DNA from 3 places in the Ferdinandcohnia sp. QZ13 genome. Region 1 is predicted to be linked to each of the others. Evidence: riboswitches for the same ligand, from Rfam matches in the RefSeq annotation. Region 1 holds a riboswitch; each other region holds the start of a gene.
What was found. A riboswitch is a leader RNA that binds a small molecule or an ion and turns the genes downstream of it on or off. The one in region 1 is predicted to bind lysine.
Positions count from the first base shown of each region.

Region 2: linked by a shared signal. The riboswitch ahead of RGU12_RS18225 (Na+/H+ antiporter NhaC family protein) and the one ahead of RGU12_RS16755 (aspartate kinase) in region 1 are both predicted to bind lysine.
Region 3: linked by a shared signal. The riboswitch ahead of RGU12_RS09750 (transporter substrate-binding domain-containing protein) and the one ahead of RGU12_RS16755 (aspartate kinase) in region 1 are both predicted to bind lysine.

Region 1 covers NZ_JAVIVW010000015.1:616,357-623,188, reverse strand. Annotated here, with positions in the region: gene RGU12_RS16775 (electron transfer flavoprotein subunit beta/FixA family protein) at 1-330, shown strand, start outside; gene RGU12_RS16770 (electron transfer flavoprotein subunit alpha/FixB family protein) at 404-1,381, shown strand; gene trxA (thioredoxin) at 1,782-2,096, shown strand; gene uvrC (excinuclease ABC subunit UvrC) at 2,267-4,039, shown strand; lysine riboswitch at 4,107-4,285, shown strand; gene RGU12_RS16755 (aspartate kinase) at 4,559-5,803, shown strand; gene RGU12_RS16750 (YslB family protein) at 5,893-6,348, opposite strand; gene RGU12_RS16745 (succinate dehydrogenase cytochrome b558 subunit) at 6,734-6,832, shown strand, end outside.
Region 2 covers NZ_JAVIVW010000015.1:895,445-902,276, forward strand. Annotated here, with positions in the region: gene RGU12_RS18215 (MetS family NSS transporter small subunit) at 51-167, opposite strand; gene RGU12_RS18220 (sodium-dependent transporter) at 164-1,705, opposite strand; gene RGU12_RS18225 (Na+/H+ antiporter NhaC family protein) at 1,955-3,538, opposite strand; lysine riboswitch at 3,678-3,861, opposite strand; gene yunB (sporulation protein YunB) at 3,954-4,667, opposite strand; gene RGU12_RS18235 (YunC family protein) at 4,839-5,141, opposite strand; gene RGU12_RS18240 (bifunctional metallophosphatase/5'-nucleotidase) at 5,252-6,655, opposite strand; gene RGU12_RS18245 (DUF72 domain-containing protein) at 6,695-6,832, opposite strand, start outside.
Region 3 covers NZ_JAVIVW010000001.1:1,996,002-2,002,833, forward strand. Annotated here, with positions in the region: gene RGU12_RS09725 (urease subunit gamma) at 1-58, opposite strand, end outside; gene RGU12_RS09730 (urea transporter) at 341-1,285, shown strand; gene RGU12_RS09735 (hypothetical protein) at 1,413-1,640, shown strand; gene RGU12_RS09740 (amino acid ABC transporter ATP-binding protein) at 1,914-2,654, opposite strand; gene RGU12_RS09745 (amino acid ABC transporter permease) at 2,673-3,419, opposite strand; gene RGU12_RS09750 (transporter substrate-binding domain-containing protein) at 3,484-4,323, opposite strand; lysine riboswitch at 4,425-4,606, opposite strand; gene RGU12_RS09755 (MFS transporter) at 4,728-5,927, opposite strand; gene RGU12_RS09760 (DUF421 domain-containing protein) at 6,230-6,823, shown strand.

The DNA.
Region 1 (6,832 bases):
GACGGATCAAAAGTAACAGTCGTTAGGGACGTTGAAGGGGACTCTGAGGTTATCGAGACTTCTTTACCACTACTTGTTACATGTCAACAAGGACTAAATGAGCCTCGTTATCCATCTTTACCTGGAATTATGAAAGCGAAGAAAAAGCCACTTGATGAGCTTGAGTTAGATGATTTAGATTTAGATGAAGATGATGTAGAAGCAAAAACAAAAACAATTGAAATCTATCTTCCACCTAAAAAAGAAGCGGGTCGAGTGCTCGAAGGTGAATTAGAAGATCAGGTCAAGGAACTAGTATCACTTCTTCATAATGAAGCAAAGGTAGTTTAACCGAATCTGAAAAAAATGTTTTTTGTATGCGATTTCAAAAATTTCACTCAACTAATCTAGGGGGTTAGGCATAATGTCAAGAAAAGTTTTAGTTCTAGGGGAAGCACGAGATGGTGCATTACGTAACGTATCCTTTGAAGCAATTGCAGCAGGTAAAACAGTGGCTGAAGGTGGCGAAGTCGTTGCAGTTTTAGTAGGAGACTCTATAAGTTCGTTAGCAAATGAATTAATCCATTACGGTGCCGACAGGGTAGTAACAGTAGAAGATGAAAAATTAGGATCCTATACTCCGGACGGTTACTCTCAAGCTTTACTAGCTGTTATTGATGCCGAATCACCAGAAGGATTAGTATTTGGCCATACTGCATTGGGTAAAGACCTATCACCCAAAATTGCAAGTAAACTTAATTCTGGTTTGATTTCAGACGTAACGGCAATTGAAAGTGTTGGTGGAAATATTGTCTTTACTCGACCTATTTATTCAGGTAAGGCATTTGAAAAGAAAATTGTGACAGATGGATTGATGATCGCAAGTGTTCGCCCAAACAATATTACCCCACTTGAAAAAGACGAATCGCGTACTGGAGAAGTTTCGTCTCTATCCGTTGACATTAAAGATTTACGTACAATTGTAAAGGAAGTGGTTCGTAAGGCAACGGAAGGTGTTGATTTGTCAGAAGCGAAGGTTGTGATTGCAGGTGGACGTGGAGTAAAAAGTGCAGAAGGTTTTGAACCATTAAAAGAATTAGCAAATGTACTTGGTGGGGCAGTAGGTGCTTCCCGCGGTGCATGTGATGCTGATTACTGTGACTACTCCCTTCAAATTGGTCAAACAGGTAAGGTGGTTACACCAGATTTGTATATCGCTTGTGGTATTTCTGGAGCCATCCAGCACTTAGCTGGCATGTCGAACTCTAAAGTTATCGTAGCAATCAACAAAGATCCGGAAGCAAACATCTTCAAGGTTGCGGACTACGGTATTGTTGGAGACTTATTCGAGGTAGTGCCAATGCTTACAGAAGAGTTCAAGAAACTAAAGGTAAATGCATAATGCGTAGTGAAGCGAGCTAACTAGCTCGCTTTATGTATGGGGAATTTTTCTATTTACCTTTTTAAAAAATCTGGTATACTAATCAAGCGATGAGCTGAATTGCATAAGTCGATTAGACACGCCTATTGGCAAGCACTATGTGGAGTGCTGTCTCTCGCCGCAATACGCAAAAAGACGTCCTTCTGGGCGTCTTTTTCTATTTTGCATCTTCTGTTTCCATACATATCAGCTTAAAAAGTTGGGGAAGATGATTATGAATGAGGTTTAATTTCTATTCTTATCATTTCTATGGTTTTTAGTTAACTGTTTTTTTATGAAGCAAATCATTCGTAAAATGACATTCCAGATGTTATACTCTTGGTAGAATTTCAAAGTTGTAACATATTTAGGAGGGGTTTAAATGGCTATTACAAACGTAACGGATCAAAATTTTGACACAGAAACAAAAGAAGGTGTAGTATTAGCAGATTTCTGGGCACCTTGGTGTGGACCTTGTAAGATGATTGCTCCAGTATTAGAAGAATTAGATTCTGAAATTGGAGACAAAGTAAAAATCGTAAAGCTTGATGTAGATGACAACCAAGAAACTGCAGCTAAATTTGGCGTAATGAGCATCCCAACTTTACTTGTTTTCAAAAACGGTGAAGTTGTAGATAAAGTTGTTGGTTACCAACCAAAAGAGGCACTAGCTGATAGACTTGCTAACCATTATTAATCCAAAAAAACAGCCGCCAGGCTGTTTTTTGTTTGCTCTTTTTTATTCAAAGGAATTCCTTATTTTTCATCATACAACTTCTCCGTAAAAATGTTACAATATTAGGTACGGCTTAATTAGTGCAAAGGTACAAAGGTACTTTAGATTTTAATACAGATGGAGTGGTGAATATGCACGATCATCTTAAAGAGAAATTAGCAATATTACCGGACCAGCCTGGTTGTTATTTAATGAAAGACAGGCAAGGGACTATTATTTATGTAGGAAAAGCCAAAGTGTTAAAGAACCGAGTTCGGTCTTATTTTACAGGATCGCATGATGGTAAGACATTGAGACTTGTTAATGAGATTGAGGACTTTGAATATATTGTAACATCTTCAAATATTGAAGCTCTCCTATTAGAAATAAACTTAATTAAAAAACATGATCCAAAGTATAATATCATGCTAAAGGATGACAAAACATATCCTTTTATTAAAATTACTGCTGAAAAACATCCTCGTTTGTTGATAACACGAAAGGTGAAGAAGGATAAAGGTAAATATTTTGGTCCGTATCCGAATGTACAAGCAGCAAATGAAACAAAAAAACTATTAGACCGAATTTATCCTTTACGAAAATGTTCAACTCTACCAGATAAAGTTTGCTTGTATTATCATATCGGTCAATGTCTTGCTCCTTGTGTGAACGAAGTTTCTGATGAAACGAATAAAAAAATGGTTGATGACATCATTCGCTTTCTTAATGGTGGGTATAAAGAGATTAAAACGGAATTAACAGAAAAAATGATAAAGGCTTCAGAAGAACTAGATTTTGAGAGAGCGAAAGAATACCGTGATCAAATCGCAAATATTGAAACAACGATGGAAAAACAAAAGATGACCATGACCGATTTTATCGACCGAGATGTATTCGGTTATTCTTATGATAAAGGCTGGATGTGTGTTCAGGTCTTCTTCATTCGACAAGGTAAATTAATAGAGCGGGATGTTTCTTTATTCCCCTTTTATAATGAGCCAGAACAAGATTTCTTAACCTTCCTTGGTCAATTCTATTTGAAAGAAAATCATTTTAAACCAAAAGAAGTGTTACTTCCTAGTTCTATTGACCGTGAGATTGCAGAGCAATTACTAGAGGTAAACGTTCAACAGCCTAGTCGAGGGAAGAAGAAACAACTAGTAGACTTAGCAACGAAAAACGCCAAAATCGCGTTAAAGGAAAAGTTTGCACTTATTGAACGTGATGAAGAAAGGACAATCAAGGCAGTTGAAAACTTAGGGCAACGATTGGGAATATACACACCACATCGAATTGAGGCATTTGATAACTCGAATATCCAAGGAACAGACCCTGTTTCAGCAATGATTGTGTTTACTGATGGAAAACCAGATAAAAAGGAATATAGAAAATATAAAATTAAAACCGTTCAAGGTCCTGATGATTATGAATCAATGCGGGAAGTAGTGCGAAGAAGATATAGTCGCGCACTAAAAGAAAACCTTCCATTGCCTGACTTAATCCTCATTGATGGAGGAAAAGGTCATCTCGCTGCAGTAAGGGACATTTTAGAAAATGAGTTAGGTTTAGAAATCCCGTTAGCAGGACTTGCGAAGGATGATAAGCATAGGACCTCAGAGCTATTGATTGGGGAGCCGCCAGAAATTGTGGAATTACCAAGAAATAGTCAAGAGTTTTATCTTCTCCAACGGATTCAAGATGAAGTTCACCGTTTTGCGATAACATTCCATCGTCAAGTTCGTGGAAAAAGTGCTTTTCAATCAGTGCTCGATGATATTCCTGGTGTCGGTGAAAAACGGAAGAAAGCAATACTAAAGCATTTTGGCTCAATCAAGAGGTTAAAAGAAGCAAGTATTGAGGAAATTCAACAAGCTAATATTCCTCGTCCTACAGCTGAAGCTATCTATGAAAAATTAAAAGAATAGTCGTTGCTATTTTAAAAATACTCTGATATAATCCTAACTAATATAATATTACACTTCATTACGTTGAAGTGATGATAGAGGTGCAAGCTTTATCAGTATGCAATAGGAGGGGGATGAGCCCCTTTGATGATTGCTGAAAGGAAAGTTTGCCGAAGTGAAAAAGGACTCATACCCTTTTTTGCTGGTCTTATGTTTAAGAGACGTAAGATTGTCAAGATGAATTCATCTTGGAGAGCTATCTCACGGTGTGACACGTTGTTTTTACGTATATCACAGCAATGAGATAATCTCATTGCTGTTTTTTTATTTTATTCAACTGAGGTTAAACCTCAGTTGAATAAAATAAGTGCCTCCGGCGGATGCCTCAGATTTTTTAGAGGTAGTTATCGAGCATAAGATCAAAGACTAGGAACGCCACATCCTGTGGCAACGTCTTTGTGACCCACCTCGTGTGGGCCTAAAAATCTGGGCGCAAATACGCCAAGGCGCATTTGATTATTCGAAGGAGAGGGTATAAGCATGGGGATCATCGTTCAAAAGTTTGGAGGCACCTCAGTAGGGTCACCGGATAGAATTAAAAATGTTGCAAATCGCGTTATTCAAGAAGTGCAATCTGGAAACAAAGTTGTAGTAGTAGTTTCAGCAATGGGCAAAACAACGGACCGGCTTGTGCGCTTAGCAAATGAAATTACAAGCTCGCCAAGTAAGCGCGAGATGGATATGTTGTTAAGTACAGGTGAACAAGTAACAATTGCCCTTTTATCAATGGCATTACAGGAGAAGGGGTATGAATCTGTATCCTATACAGGCTGGCAGGCTGGTATTGAAACGGAGGCTATACATAGCAATGCCCGTATTGAAAATATAGAAGTCTCAAGAGTTAACGATAGCTTAAAAGAAGGTAAAATTGTTGTCGTTGCAGGATTCCAGGGAATCAGCAGTTCTGGAGATATCACAACTCTTGGACGGGGTGGGTCTGATACAACAGCAGTTGCACTTGCAGCAGCATTGAGTGCAGACAAATGTGATATCTACACGGATGTAACAGGTGTTTATACGACAGATCCTCGTGTAGTCCCATCTGCACGTAAACTTCATTCAATTTCCTATGATGAAATGCTGGAGCTTGCAAACCTAGGTGCTGGTGTACTTCATCCACGTGCAGTAGAATTTGCAAAAAACTTTGAAATGCCGCTTGAAGTTCGTTCAAGCATAGAGCTAGAAAATGGAACCGTTATTGAGGAGGAAGTTTCAATGGAAAAAAATCTTGTTGTTAGGGGAATTGCTTTTGAAGACCAAATTACAAGGGTAACAGTTTCTGGATTACCAAATGAATTACACACACTTTCAACCATCTTTGGTACACTCGCAAAGAATGGTCTAAACGTAGATATCATCATTCAAAACCAGACAGATGAAAATCATACAAATATTTCATTTTCAGTAAAAACTCAAGATTTACGCGATACACTAGCTGTTTTGGAAAATAATAAGGATTTATTAAAATATGAAAGCATTCAACATGAAGATGGATTAGCGAAGGTATCTATTGTAGGCTCTGGAATGGTTTCAAATCCAGGGGTTGCGGCTGATATGTTCCAGGTGCTTGCACAAGAAAACATTGAAGTGAAAATGGTAAGCACATCTGAAATCAAAGTTTCAACTGTTGTTGATCAAGCAAGTATGGTTCGTGCTGTTGAAGCTCTACATGATTCATTTAATTTAGCTGCTGTTGAAGAAGAAAAAGCAAAAGTAAAACTTTAATTTTTATTTACATAGGGTCGTTCAGAGGAGATTATTAGCCTTTGGGCGCCCTTTTGTATATAAAAAAACTGCACGAATTGTGCAGGATTTTATTCTTCGGTCATATCTTTGTGATCCCATTTCACCGTAAAAATGATACTTTGAGCTCGTCTTTTTTGTTGTTCAAAGCTTTCGGTGATTCGATTTTTCTGTTGTTGAATTTGTTGAGCAAGAAAACCAGATTCAAGTTGAAATGTACAAATATCCTTTCGTTTAAAACGAGAAGACACGATTGCACCATCCAAATGAAATTCTATTGAGTTCTTATCCGAACGCTCTACCTTAAGGTCTCCCCATCCAGCATCATGAAAAAACGAAATAATTTCTTCAATCGTTGGTAAGGGGAATTTACGGGCAAGATTTTTTCCGGCCCAGTATAAAATCTGTGGAGTTTCTTTTCCAAGTAAATCAGGAATTAAAATTTCACGTATGAGTTCATATCCAAAAACAGAAACGGTCTGTTCACTTACACTTACATTTTGTTCATTGATGTTTATGTTCTTCACTGCATTCCCCTCTTTCTCCATTCATTATTATATAACATGAGGGGATAAGAAACACATGAATTTTTTTGTTTCTTTTTGTCATTTGGATTACAAGTCTAGCCTAACAAAAGTGTCTAATTATTATCAGATTCATGAATAAATTGTGGACGTGTTTCCTTGACGCTCTTGCTTTATGGGAGTAAAATGAATTTGTTACATTATACTGATAAAAGAAAATTGTGGCTACATTTGTCTTTTTATCTATGAAAAAAGCATTTTGTAGTTTCCTGCAAGGGTTTTCAATTGTCAGTTTTATTTCGTCCTATTATATAATTTCTGCAGGATGAGGAATGAAAATGAGTGCCGAGAAGGTACGGTTTATTATTAAGGGGGGGTAAATTAAAGTATGGCAGGTAATCGTGAATTTTTTAATCGCAGGCTTCATTCGTTATTAGGTGTAATTCCTGTAGGGGTATTCTTATTGGTACACTTAACAGCGAATAAC
Region 2 (6,832 bases), 280 kb from region 1:
AATAATACCACAGCCTTTTTTCCGATCTATTTTGACCCTCTTTTTATAATTTACTCTGCTTGCTTTGCTTGTTTCGCCTTTATTCCAGCATATGCGATACTTGCTGCAAGACCTCCCCAAAGAATAACCATTCCAATAATCATCATTGCAATTGCTCCACCGGTCATAGTCCTACCCCCTTGTCGCTACTAGAAGAATAATTCTCCTCTAATGTGGCACGACTCCATTTTTTGAGCGATACGATTATTCCGAGTACAATGACTCCAACAGCAATAAATGCACCCGGGAAGAGGATGAATGAAGTTACATACCCTTCATAGTTTCCAGAGTCAGTTTCGAATTGTTGAAGAATATTTTGCTTGAATAAGTCAAACATCATATATCCTAATACGACTGGTGTTACAATTCCCAGACAGAACTTCCACCATCCGCCAGCACGCATATCTGAAACGGCATTCGCATGTGCTTGCAATGGATTCATTTGCTTGAAGACCCATGCAATTAGAATAACTTCAACTAATCCTGCAACTGCAATACCGAATTGGTTGATAAAGTAGTCAACAACATCTAGGAAGTATAAGCCCCCATTTGTTGAATACAGGATCGAAATAAGGGATGCTAAACCAGCACCGTATATCACAGATTTATTACGACTAATTTTAAATTTGTCTTGAACTGCGGCAATGAATACCTCACAGATTGAAATAAGGGATGTTAATCCGGCAAATACTAAAGATAAAAAGAATAAAGCTCCGAAAAACTCGCCAAAAGGCATTTGGTTAATAATTTGTGGGAAAACTGCAAATGCTAAACCAACACCTGCGGTTGCCACTTTATCTACAGGTACCCCTGACTGTGCTGCCATGAAACCTAGAGCTGCAAATACACCAATACCCGCTAATAATTCAAATCCTGAGTTTGCAAAACCAGTAATAAATGCGTTGTTCACTACATCGGACTTCTTAGGTAAATAACTTGCATAAGTAATCATAATTGCAAAACCAATTGATAAACTAAAGAAAATATGCCCGTATGCGGCAACCCAAACTTTCCCATCCATGATGGCATCCCAGTTAGGTTGGAAGAATGCATTTAAACCTGCACTTGCTCCTTCGAGTGTTACAGCACGAATTACGATGATTGTAAAGATCACCAATAATGTTGGAATAAAGATTTTATTCGCCTTTTCAATTCCTTTTTTAACACCTTTAAATAGAATAAATAGAGTAATTGCCCAAACAACAACCAATGGTCCAAAAACTCCAAGAACTGGTGCACCGACATCTCCAGGTGTTTCCGCTAAATGCAAGTATTTAGAGAATAGGAAGCCTCCTGTATCCTCACCCCATGCTTTATTAAACGAGAAGAATGTATAGGATATTGCCCATGCGATAATGACTGCATAATAGGTTGCAATGACAAAGGATATGAATACTTGCCACCAACCGAGCCATTCCATCTTCTTATTTAAACGGAAAAATGACAAAGGGGCTGATCCTCTAAATTTTTGTCCAATTGTAAATTCGAGAATTAGGATCGGTATTCCTGCTGTTAAAATGGCAAATAAGTATGGTAGAAAGAAAGCACCTCCTCCATTTTCATAAGCAACATATGGAAATCTCCATATATTACCCAGGCCAATCGCAGAACCGATAGCGGCTAATACGAAGCCTGCCCGCGTCCCCCATTGTGGACGATTATCCATAAAACAAACCTCCCCTTTTCCACTTTAGTCCATTACCGTGGTAGCCCTTTAGCACTAGACTGAAGTTGGAAATTTTAATATATTCAGATTATTGTCTATAATCTATCTATTAGTATAGCCAGTCTTTATTCCCGTGTCAAAAGTTATTTTAAGATTCGATTTATTTTTTATAAAAAAGAGACAAAGGTTCTATTTCCCTTGTCTCATACATATTATTTACATTCACTAAGCAAAAATCGAATAGTATTTTTATGCCTTTTTCATGTTTATTATTGTAATTACAAAGAGAACAAATAATACGACAGTCGTAAGCAATCCTAACATGGTATTGCCAGTTAGACCTAATACGACATAACCAATTGCTGCGAAAACAGCAGAAATGATGGCGTATGGAAGTTGGGTTATCACATGATCAATAAGATGACTGCCTGCACCTGTTGATGAAAGAATGGTTGTATCCGAAATTGGTGAACAGTGATCACCAAATACAGAACCAGCTAATACAGCAGCAAGAGCAGGAAGCATTAAATTGAGGTCTGACGCGGCTACGATATCCCCAGCGATTGGGAGCATCATTCCGAAAGTTCCCCAAGATGTTCCTGTAGCAAATGCCATGATACCTGCTACAACAAATAGGATAACAGGTAAAAAGGCAATATTTATATTAGATTTTTCAACAAGACCAGCCAAATATTTTCCCGTTTCAATCTGCCCAATTAAATCAACAATCACCCATGCAAATAATAAAATATAGACAGCAGGAAGCATTGATTTAATTCCCTCAATGATCCCCTTAGGGAGAAGACTTATACTAACTGCATTTTTTGCATAGACTTGGACAAGGAATAATAGTACGGTGATCATAATTCCAAATAAGCCACCGTATAATAGAGATCCAGTTACATCTGTGTTTTCCAAAATTGAAAAAATCGTTACATTACCTTCTGAAGCTTTATAGCCTGTCCAAAATAAGGAACCGACAGTACCAATAACTAATGCCATGATTGGCCAAACTAAATCTCCTACAGAGCCTTTTTCACTTTGAGGCAATTCTTGTTTTAATTCTCCAAGTACTGGCTTTTGGGGATCCATAACCTCTCCAGTAGTCATTGCTCGATTTTCATGAACCCTCATACTTCCGATATTAATATTAAATACTGCAACCGCAATGACCATTAACATCGCTGATACTACATATAAATTCATGGGGATGATTTGTATAAAAGCTGATAATGGTGAAACTTCAGATATCCCATGTGTTACTAGAATTGGTGCAATGATTGCAATAATATAAGCACCCCAGCTTGAAATCGGTGAGACCACACATATTGGTGCAGATGTTGAATCAATAATATAGGCTAGTTTTGCACGTGAAACCTTGTTCCGATCTGTAATAGGTCTGCTCACTTGTCCAACAGCCAACGCATTAAAGTAATCATCAATAAAAATAATAATACCTAAAACTGCAGCTAACAGCTGTGCACCTGTTCTTGTTTTAACCTTTGTTTGAGCCCATTCACCAAAGGCGCGGCTTCCTCCTGAGATTGAAATGAAGGCCGTGATAATACCTAGTAGGAATAAAAATAAGATAATATATACATTCCATGTATTTAGTGCACCTTCTGAAACAAAGACCGCTTTAAAGCTATTCCAAATGGTGAGAATAATGTTTTGCAGCCACGCACCGATTCCATCATTTAGTAAAATTTTTCCGTGTAGAACGACGGCAGCCGACACAATTCCGACTCCAAGTGAAAGTAGTACTTTCCGAGTTAAGACAACCATAAGAAGAGCAATGATTGGTGGGATAATTGAATAAATAGTTCCTGACATAATATGATCCTCCAAAAAACTTGATAATTCACAGAGGGCTCTTTGTACGTGGTGATAGAGATATTTTATACAAATAAAAAGAGAGTAATGATAGAAAATAACTATCATTACTCCCAGTAATGTTATGTTATCCTCCATCACGATCAGTAGCCCTCCATTATAGATTCGACTCTATAATGACAGTGTTACCCTTTTTCAAGGCAACCCCAACAAAAATAACATTGACAAGTTTATTTTTGCTTCGGCGAAAAATCCTTTCAACTATGATCCTCGTTGTCATCCTCACATAGTATACTCATATATTCCGCACCTCTACCTCATCGATCCGATAAGGTGGTTTATTCATTTTTGATTTCCTTTTGTAGTATAATTCATTACACTCTATAAATCAATTATTCTAATATAGCATTTTTTGTTAATCTGTTGGAATTTCAATAGAAGGTGAAGAATCACTACCATTGTTATAGAATTCAGGAACATCGTGCAATATATTTTGATTGATCACAGGAATAATGGTTTCGATTTCAACCTCGCCTGTTGAAAATGGTAAAATAACCTGCATGGTCACAGTGGCTAATACATTGTATTGAAACCATCCATTATTAATTCCCCACTCATCAATTCTTCCTTGTGGCGTTGTTTCTCCAAAACCGACCATATGAAATCGAATTGGAATTTCCGGACCTAAATTACCTAAGATAGCATTGTTTGATGCTTCACCTAGCGGTACTTTAAAAACAAATCCTGTTTGCCCTGTTGCATCATCTTTTTCAAGTTCTAAATTTGGGTATTCAAGTTTTTGAATGTCACCCTCATTTACATACTTTAAGTATTTTTCAATGTTTCCTAGGGTCTCTGTCGCCATTTTATTAACGATCTGTGTGTTGTAACTAATGACTTTTCCCGTTTCATCTGTTTGGACAATACTTAATTCCTCTTGAACTAATGCTTCCTCATTTATTTGTTGGTTTATCGCATTTTTGATAACAGTAGCAGCAACCTTTTTTGTTTCATTTTCAGCATATGCCATGAGCGCAGGTTCAATTGCTTTATTAATAATAAATAATCCGAGTAACGTCGAGAAGATAAAAAAGACAATGGTTATTAAAATGACGTAACGAAAAGGCAAGGGCCCTTTCCTTCTTGGTTGTAGGCGACGTCTGTATTTTGCCAAAAGAAAATCCCCCCTTACATGCTATATGTATGCAAGTAAGGGAGGATGTACGATAATTATTTTTTTAACAATATTCTGTTTGTAATTGCTTCTTATTTATATTGAATACCTTCTCAGGTGTTTGGTTTAGATCATTTTTAATAAGGCGTCTTTGCCTTTCATTCCTATTGAAATGCCTCTTTTCTCTGCTTCGTATGTGATTGATTCAAGGGGGGCATCCAGTAATTGCTCGATTGAACGAACACCAACTGCCCTACCAGCAATAATGCCTCGATCTTTAAGTTTTTCATTTAATAGTGCAACGTCGAGAGCACCACACATAATGTAGCCATTTTCATTTGTGACTGCCATAAAGTTTGTCTTAGGTAGTTTAACGGTAATGGCTGTAAATTGATGATTATCAATTATGATTGGTGTCATTGAGACCATTCCTAGCACACTCCTTTCCTTACTAATTTATGTATAGAGAAAGGAATTGTGTTAGAAATAGGTACTTGTCATAGACCTATCTTTAACGTACTTCTTTTGGCTAGGATTCTTTAGACCTTTTTACCAATTGATTTTATTTTTTCTGCTAAAAGATCCCTCAAAAATTCTGGCATATAATATTTTTTCTCCTTTGCATCCCTGATGACTGGAAAAAGCAATCCGAATGTAAACATATCAATTGTTGCGATGGAATATGTTTTTTCAGGATCTATCTCTTCACCATTAATTTTTATATTCGTGATATGGTCTACTCCATCTGAGAGCTTTTTAGTTTCGAGTTGAACCCCGTCATACACCATTTTGCCCATTACCTTTCCACGAAAGCCTAGACCTTTAATTCTAAGGTTTTCCATTTCATCTGTATTGGCCTGCAAAATGATTTCCTTCAGTTCATCACCTTTTACCCATACCTTACAAGGATTGATTGGATGTGGGCAGATTCGATGTAGGTCTTCTCTTGTTACTTTTCCGACTGGAAGCGAATCAAGCAATAGGCCAGCATTAACCATTGATAAATCTCCATCACACCATTCACGGAGCACTTCGGCTAAAAGTTTAGAAAATGACGTTTCAGCAAACCAATTGCTTAGTAATGGTTCGTCAATTACCGCGATAACATCATCTTTTAAAAGTTGAGTACTTTCCAATAAATAGTGTGAAAGGATTTCATTCGTTTTTTTGCTGTCTGGAAGCGATTTTGTTGGGATTACATTTGCTGTACTTTCAATAAGCTTTTTTTGTTCTGTATCAATTTTAAGTGTGACATGACCGATGTAATTCCCATATTTTTGTGCACAGCATAGCAATGTATTGTTAATTCGTTTTCCGTTTTCTAAAAGGTGATGGGTATGCCCACCAAGTAGAACGTCAACTTCTGGGAAGCGGCTTGCAATTTGTTCATCTTCATTAATCCCTAAATGAGACAATAACAGAATCATATCTGTCTGATCTTTTAGTTCATCAAGTGTTTCCCTTAAAACTACAAGTGCGTCTTTTATATTCCAGCCAAGCAGCTTATATAAACCAATATAATGAACCGTTAAACCAATCATTCCAATTTTAAAACCGCTTGGTAAGACGTAGATATCATAGGGACGAGCCCAATTTGGAAGCCTTCCGTTTTGGTCAAAAAGATTTGCAAGCAATACCTTAAATTCAGCTTCTTCATATAAAGAATCAAGATGTTCATAGGACATTGTAATTCCCTCATTGTTGCCGATGGTTGCATAATCGTATTGTAGCTGGTTTAAAAGCTTAACATTCGTTTTTCCATAGGAAGCCTCTGAAATCGGGTGAAAGCGATCGATATGGTCTCCGATATCCATTAATAACATTTCTTCATTGTTTTGTTGGTGAAGCTGTCTCATTTCTGTTATATATTTTGTGATTTTCGGCCATCGATCAAAATGGCTATGGAGATCGTTTGTATGATAAATATGTACTGTTTCAATCAATCCTCTCACCTCCTTTAAAAACCTGGTTAAATATTCGTATTAACTAAAAAAGTCTAATTGCCGTGGGGCAAGACCTAGGTATTCGATTCCGAGCATATCAATAAACTGTTTGGCATTGTCAGCTGCATCTCCACCTGAGTTATTATTAAATAACACATAAATGGTTTCACTTTCTTT
Region 3 (6,832 bases), on a different contig from region 1:
CTAAGTCTGCCGCAACAACGATCATGAGCTTGTCTATCTCACGCGGTGATAATTGCATCGTAAATCCTCCTCTTTCATAAGAAAGTACTCTAAACCTTTATGTATGATATCCAGTTTTTACCTTAAATAAACCATCGTTTGTTTAGTTTTCAAAATCACCAACAACAACTATATTTTTTACGTTATGCTCCCTTCTAAAATGAAGTTCTTTTTATGTAATCCTTAGTAACAGGAGATACTACCGAAGAGGGAATAAAATAAAGAATTGAATTGTTGCTGCATGGAAATAGCAGCTTCTATTTTATGAGATGGCGATTCATTTTTGAAAGGAAGGATTTCCGTGAAAAACACCAATCACAAGCCAAGGGCAGAAGGAGGACTTTTTTTCTTTTTGACGGCGGCTTTAAAAGGCATTTCTCAAGTTATGCTCATTGAAAATGCCCTTTCTGGAATTATCATACTCATAGCTATAACACTCTTTTCCTATTCATTAGGGATCATCGCCTTGTTATCAGCCTTGATTGCTACCATGATGGGGAAAATAGGAGGTGTAGAGGAAGAAACGACCAATCAGGGGCTTTTAGGTTACAACTCCGTGTTGACAGGAATAGCGCTGACCTTATTCCTAACAGGACCTTACGACTGGATATTTGCCCTTATTGGAGCCGCAGTTACGGCAATATTTACAGCCACCATGATTCATGTAATGAAGAATACGGGGATCCCCGTTCTTACTTTTCCCTTTATCATCACGACATGGTTTACTTTACTTGCTTCATACCAGTTAAAGGATATTCACTTAACCTCAAAGTTGGTCCCTGAAGATATCGCCTATTGGGGATTGGATACGTCTGGGAAAATAAACTGGTCAGAAGCGGCATTTAACGGAATTGGACAGATCTTCTTCATTCATAGCACTCTATCAGGTATTCTGCTTATTGTTGCGGTGTTTTTGGCTGGATGGAAGCTTGGTCTTTATGCTGTTTTAGGAAACGTGCTAGCTTTGTTGACATCGTTTTTACTTGGAGGAGAAGACAATCCGATTTATATGGGGCTTTATGGATACAATGCTATATTAACTATTTTAGCTGTATCTGTCGTATTTAAGACGAATCAAAACCGTTTAGCGTTATTCTCCGGCATAGTTGCTACTTGTGTAACTGTCCCGTTAATGGCAAGTATAACGACTTGGCTTCAGCCTTTTGGACTTCCAGCTTTAACCATGCCTTTCGTTCTTAGTACATGGCTTTTCTTGGGTGCAAGAAAGGTCATGCCGAACCTTTAAATCAAATAACCCCATACCCTTTAGATATAGCTTATTCCAACTTTCACTGCTGTATTGTAAATAGAAGGCATACACCATTCTGTTTGGGGAAAACTTGAAAGAAATTACTATCAAGGAGGAATTCATTATGTTTAAAGATCTAGAAGTACGACCAATGTTTGATGATCAGGTGCATGAGCGTCATCAATTCACTATCACTGTTGATGGATCAGATTATCAAGGACTTTTACACGAAGGAGAGATTCATTGGTTTCATCCACATCCTAAAAACACCTTCGAGGAAAGTCATGTAGAAGCGATAGAAGCCCAAGTCCACGAGAAGATTTCGCAACACTTGGAGCAACAACAACAATGAAAAAGTAGCTGATTTAATTTATAAAATCTGTTGGTTTTTTGTTGGAATATTCTTCCTCGGTGAAGTACTTTTAAGCGTGGGTTCTTCGTCGGAATGTCCTTCATAACCTCGATGAAGGACTTTTTTGAACGGTTTCTTCGCCGAAATGTTCTTCATAACCTCGATGAACGAATTTTAAGCGTGGGTTCTTGTCGGAATGTCCTTCATCCAAATTTGGTCATATAAAAAAACCGTGCAAACGCCCGGTCCTTCAGTAAACAAATACATTTTTTATTATGCATGAACTAAAGTGCGTTTTAGGAATTCCCTCGTACGCTCTTGTGTTGGGTTATTGAAGATGTGATCTGGTCTTCCTTCTTCTGCAATAACTCCCTTGTCCATAAATACGACTCGATCCGATACTTCTTTTGCAAATTCCATTTCGTGCGTTACGATTAACATCGTTAGACCAGATTCAGCGAGTTCCTTCATGACTTTAAGAACCTCTCCTACCATTTCAGGATCAAGAGCTGATGTTGGTTCATCAAACAACATGACATCTGGTTCCATCGAAAGTGCCCTTGCAATCGCCACGCGTTGCTTTTGTCCACCTGATAATTGCTTTGGCTTGGCGTTAATATATTGATCCATGCCCACAACTTTCAAGTATTTCATTGCTACTCTCTCGGCTTCTTCCTTGGAGCGTTTCAATACTTTCACTTGTCCTACTAGACAGTTACTAAGGACATTATGATTATTAAATAAGTTGAATTGTTGGAAAACCATCCCTAAATGTCTCCGATAGGTAGCCACATCATGATTGTTATCCAATATATTTTTACCATGGTAGATAATTTGCCCACCACTTGGTCTTTCTAATAGATTAATACAACGAAGAAGAGTTGATTTACCAGATCCAGAGGAACCGATGATGGAGACAACTTCTCCTTTATTCACCGAGAAATCAATATCTTTCAATACTTCATGAGTGCCAAAGGATTTGCTTAAATGTTGAATATCAATAATCTTTTCCATATTCTCTCCTCCTTCTTCCTAATGTTGTTGATTGACTTGTACTGGTCGATCGTTCCCAATCATGGTATAGGTATCAGAGCCATCTAATTTTTTTTCAAAGTATAGTAGTATTCTAGTGACAATAAACGTCATCACAAAATAAATCATACATGCTACGAAAAATGATTCAAAATATCTAAAATTATTCCCCGAAATCGACTTTGTAACGAAATATAATTCTGTAACTGAAATCACATTTAAAACAGATGTATCTTTAATATTAATCACAAATTGATTGCCTGTTGCAGGTAAAATATTACGTATAACCTGTGGTAATACAACGTTCCACATCGTTTGGAAATGATTCATTCCGATTGCATGTGCTGCTTCAAACTGTCCCTTATCGATCGATACAATCCCACCACGAACATACTCAGCCATATAAGCGCCTGTATTGATCGATACAACAATAATCGCTGCTACAAAAACATTCATATCTATACCAAATGCTAACGCAGAACCATAATAAATAACCATCGCTTGAACAATCATCGGTGTTCCACGGAAGAATTCAATATAGATGGAGAGGATGGCATTAATGACTTTTAAAAATAGCTTGTTCACTCTACGTTCAGGCATCGGAATGGTACGAATCACCCCTGCGAATAATCCAATCACTGCCCCAAAGATTGTTCCAATAAGAGCAATTAATAGTGTTACACCCGCACCACGAAGGAACATTGGCCAGTTTTCTGTGATAATTCGTATGACCCACTCAAAACTCATCTTTCTTCCTCCTTTACTTTTTAAAACCGACTGTAATTGAGGTACAGCCGGTTTCTAGCATTTTTTATTGTGCTGCTGGTTGATTTTTAATTGCTGAATCCATAATGCTTGTACGTTCTTCTTCAGAGATACCTGCTAAAATTTCATTGATTTTATCTGTTAAGTCACTGCCCTTTTGAAGTCCAACAGCGATTGCCGTATCATCTGGTGATGTTTTAAATCCATCTTCAAACTCTACCATCACAAAGTTCTCATTTGCAGATGAAGCACTAACACCTTCTGGACGCTCTGAAACGTATCCATCAATCATTCCTGATTCAAGAGCTACTCTCATTGCTGGGAAGTTGTCCATCGCTGTTTTCTTCTCAACGCCTTCAATTTGATCGATCACTGAATAATGGAACGTATTTAATTGAGCTGTAATTTTTGCTCCCGTGAAATCTTGGATTGAAGTAGCATTTTCATACTTGCCGCCTTTCTTCACAACCATTACTAGATTTGAAGTATAGTAATTATCCGAAAAGTCGATTGCTTCTTTACGTTCTGCTGTGGGTGACATACCTGCAATAATCGCATCAATTTTCCCTGATGTTAGAGCCGGTACAAGTCCATCCCACTCTGTTTTGACAATCACTAATTCTTTTCCTAATCCTTCAGCCACTTTTTTCGCGATTTCTACATCATATCCGCCTGCATATTCTTGAGACCCTTTAATTTTAACTGCACCGTTAGAATCATCGTTTTGAGTCCAGTTAAATGGCGCATATCCAGCTTCAAGACCAACCCTAAATGTATTCTCCTCTGAAGTTGATCCAGAATCAGAACTACTGCTTGTCCCACACCCTGCTAATAAAAGAATAGTAGAAGCCAATAAAACTGCGAATAATAATAGTTTGTTTCTCATGATGTATTTCCTCCTTTATTGTGAAAAATTTCGACAAAAAAAACGACCTGAGATATACCCAGGTCGCTGTATCGTTTCCCTAAAGTCCTCTCTTTTATCCCAAATGAGATAGCACAACTCAATAAACGGAGGGTTTATTGAGACAGTCCTGCAGCTCTTAACTGCAGACCCAGCATGTAATGACTGAGAATATTACACACTTCGGCGACATTTCCTTCTCCTTAGTATCACTGCTTCTCAAACTCCACTAAAGACTGTTAAATATCGCGCCTCTACCTCACTATGAAAAAGTGAGGCCTTATTCGATTGTTTTTTTATACTACAATAATATCTGTAAATCCGTCAACCCTTAATTACTAGAAATATCTTGCAAACTATGTCGATTGTCTTTTAATAACTCTTTTTTAGGTTAATTCAATCTGCTTTGTTTCTTTCCCAAAAAAGGCAAGTGTAATGACACCAATCACAATACTTATGCAAAACAGTGTAAAAATGAAACTAATGGATTGACCTGAAGAAACAAGTGAGCCTACGAGGAGTGGTCCAAGAATTCCACCGACTCGCCCAATTGCTGCGGCCATACCAGCACCTGTCCCACGAATAACGGCCGGGTATTGTTCTGGCGTGTACGCATATAAAGCCCCCCATGCACCGAGGTTGAAAAATGATAAAAAGATACCTGAAACAATGAGAACTGCAGTCGTTTCTGCCTGCCCGAAAACAAGGGCAGACCCTGCTGTTCCTAGCAAATAAGTAACAAGCACAAACTTTCTCCCCACCCTTTCAATCAGCCAGGCAGCTGTAAAATAACCCGGTAGCTGAGCGAGGGTCATGATTAATACATATTCGAAACTTTGAATCATACTAAATCCTTTCATTACCATAACACTTGGTAACCAAAGGAACATTCCATAGTAAGAAAAAACAACTGTAAACCAGACCATCCAAAGGACGAATGTGGAGCGTGCATATTTCTTCGACCACACATCTTGGACGTTTTGGAAAACCGTACGTTTCTCCACTTTCTTTGGTGAAAACGCTGGAGAGTCTGGAAGATTAAGTCGTAAATAAATCGCATAAAGAGCAGGTACCGCACTAATAATAAGGGCAAGTCGCCAGCCGTATGACGGAATAACAAAATATGAAATAAGTGCTGCAAGGAGCCAACCAAATGCCCAAAAGCTTTCTAGTAGAACAACTACTCTTCCACGCTCTTTCGCCTCCACACTCTCTGATACAAGTGTTGAAGCAACAGGTAATTCTCCACCAAGCCCCATCCCAACAAAAAAGCGAAGTACTAAAAATAAAAAGAGGGAAGTTGTTAATGCGGAAAATCCACTCGCAAGTGAAAACAATAATAAAGTGATAATAAATATATTCTTCCTACCAATCTTATCCGCCCAAAGGCCGAATAGAAGAGCGCCGACAGCCATCCCGATTGAATTTACACTTCCGATCCATCCCATCTGTTCCGGTGTCAAACCCCAATCTGTGTGCAGTGCTGCAATAATAAAAGAAAGCATCCCGACATCCATGGCATCAAACATCCAGCCGAGCCCTGCAATACCAAGGAGCCTCCTCTTTGAAATTGTTTTTTCTGTCATGATTTTTCCTCCTAGTGTCTTGACAGTTGTCATTACCACTTTACTATAATCCGCTTGAATCAAATTGACAAGGGATTTTTTTCTCTCTAGATTTAGTATGAACTTTTTAATTCAAATATATTTTTCACAATAAAATTGATCGTTCGACAAAAATGGTTGACCTATTTTCAAATAGTCATGTTCCTCAACATTTGAATAAATCTAATACATATCCGAGAATTTTCAAGAGATACTAAGGTTAACTATCTATTACATAACTTGAAAGCAGTTATTAAGATTATACATAGGAAAGGAGAATGGACTTGGATATAAGTTTAATTTGGCAGACAATTCTTATTTTTGCTGTGGCAACTATTATTTTAAGAATTGGTGGTAGAAAGTCGATTTCACAGATGACTATTCCCCAAACCGTTATTATGATTGCAATCGGTACACTTCTTATTCAGCCTGTCACCGGAAAAGGACTTTGGACAACGTTTGGTGTAGCAATAATCCTAGTACTAAGTCTAATCATTACTGAATACATTCAATTAAAATTTGATGGTGCCGAAACCGCCATTTCTGGAAAGGCAATCCCTGTAATCGAGAATGGTACCTTACAAGAAAAGAATCTAAGAAAACTCCGACTAACCGTAGATAAGTTAGAAGAACGGCTCAGACAATTAGGAATAAAAGCAATTAATGATGTTGAATTTGCTACACTTGAAACAAGTGGACAATTGGGATATACATTAAAAAAGGAAAAACAACCTGCGACAAAAGAAGATATTCAAAACCTTATTCAATTGATTGAAAAAGGCCATCTAATGGTCGCAAACACCCAAACATCTCAAGACAATATCTTCACTGAAACCATTAATAAAAACCCTTCTAATATACCAAAACAATTACAATAATCAATTGAT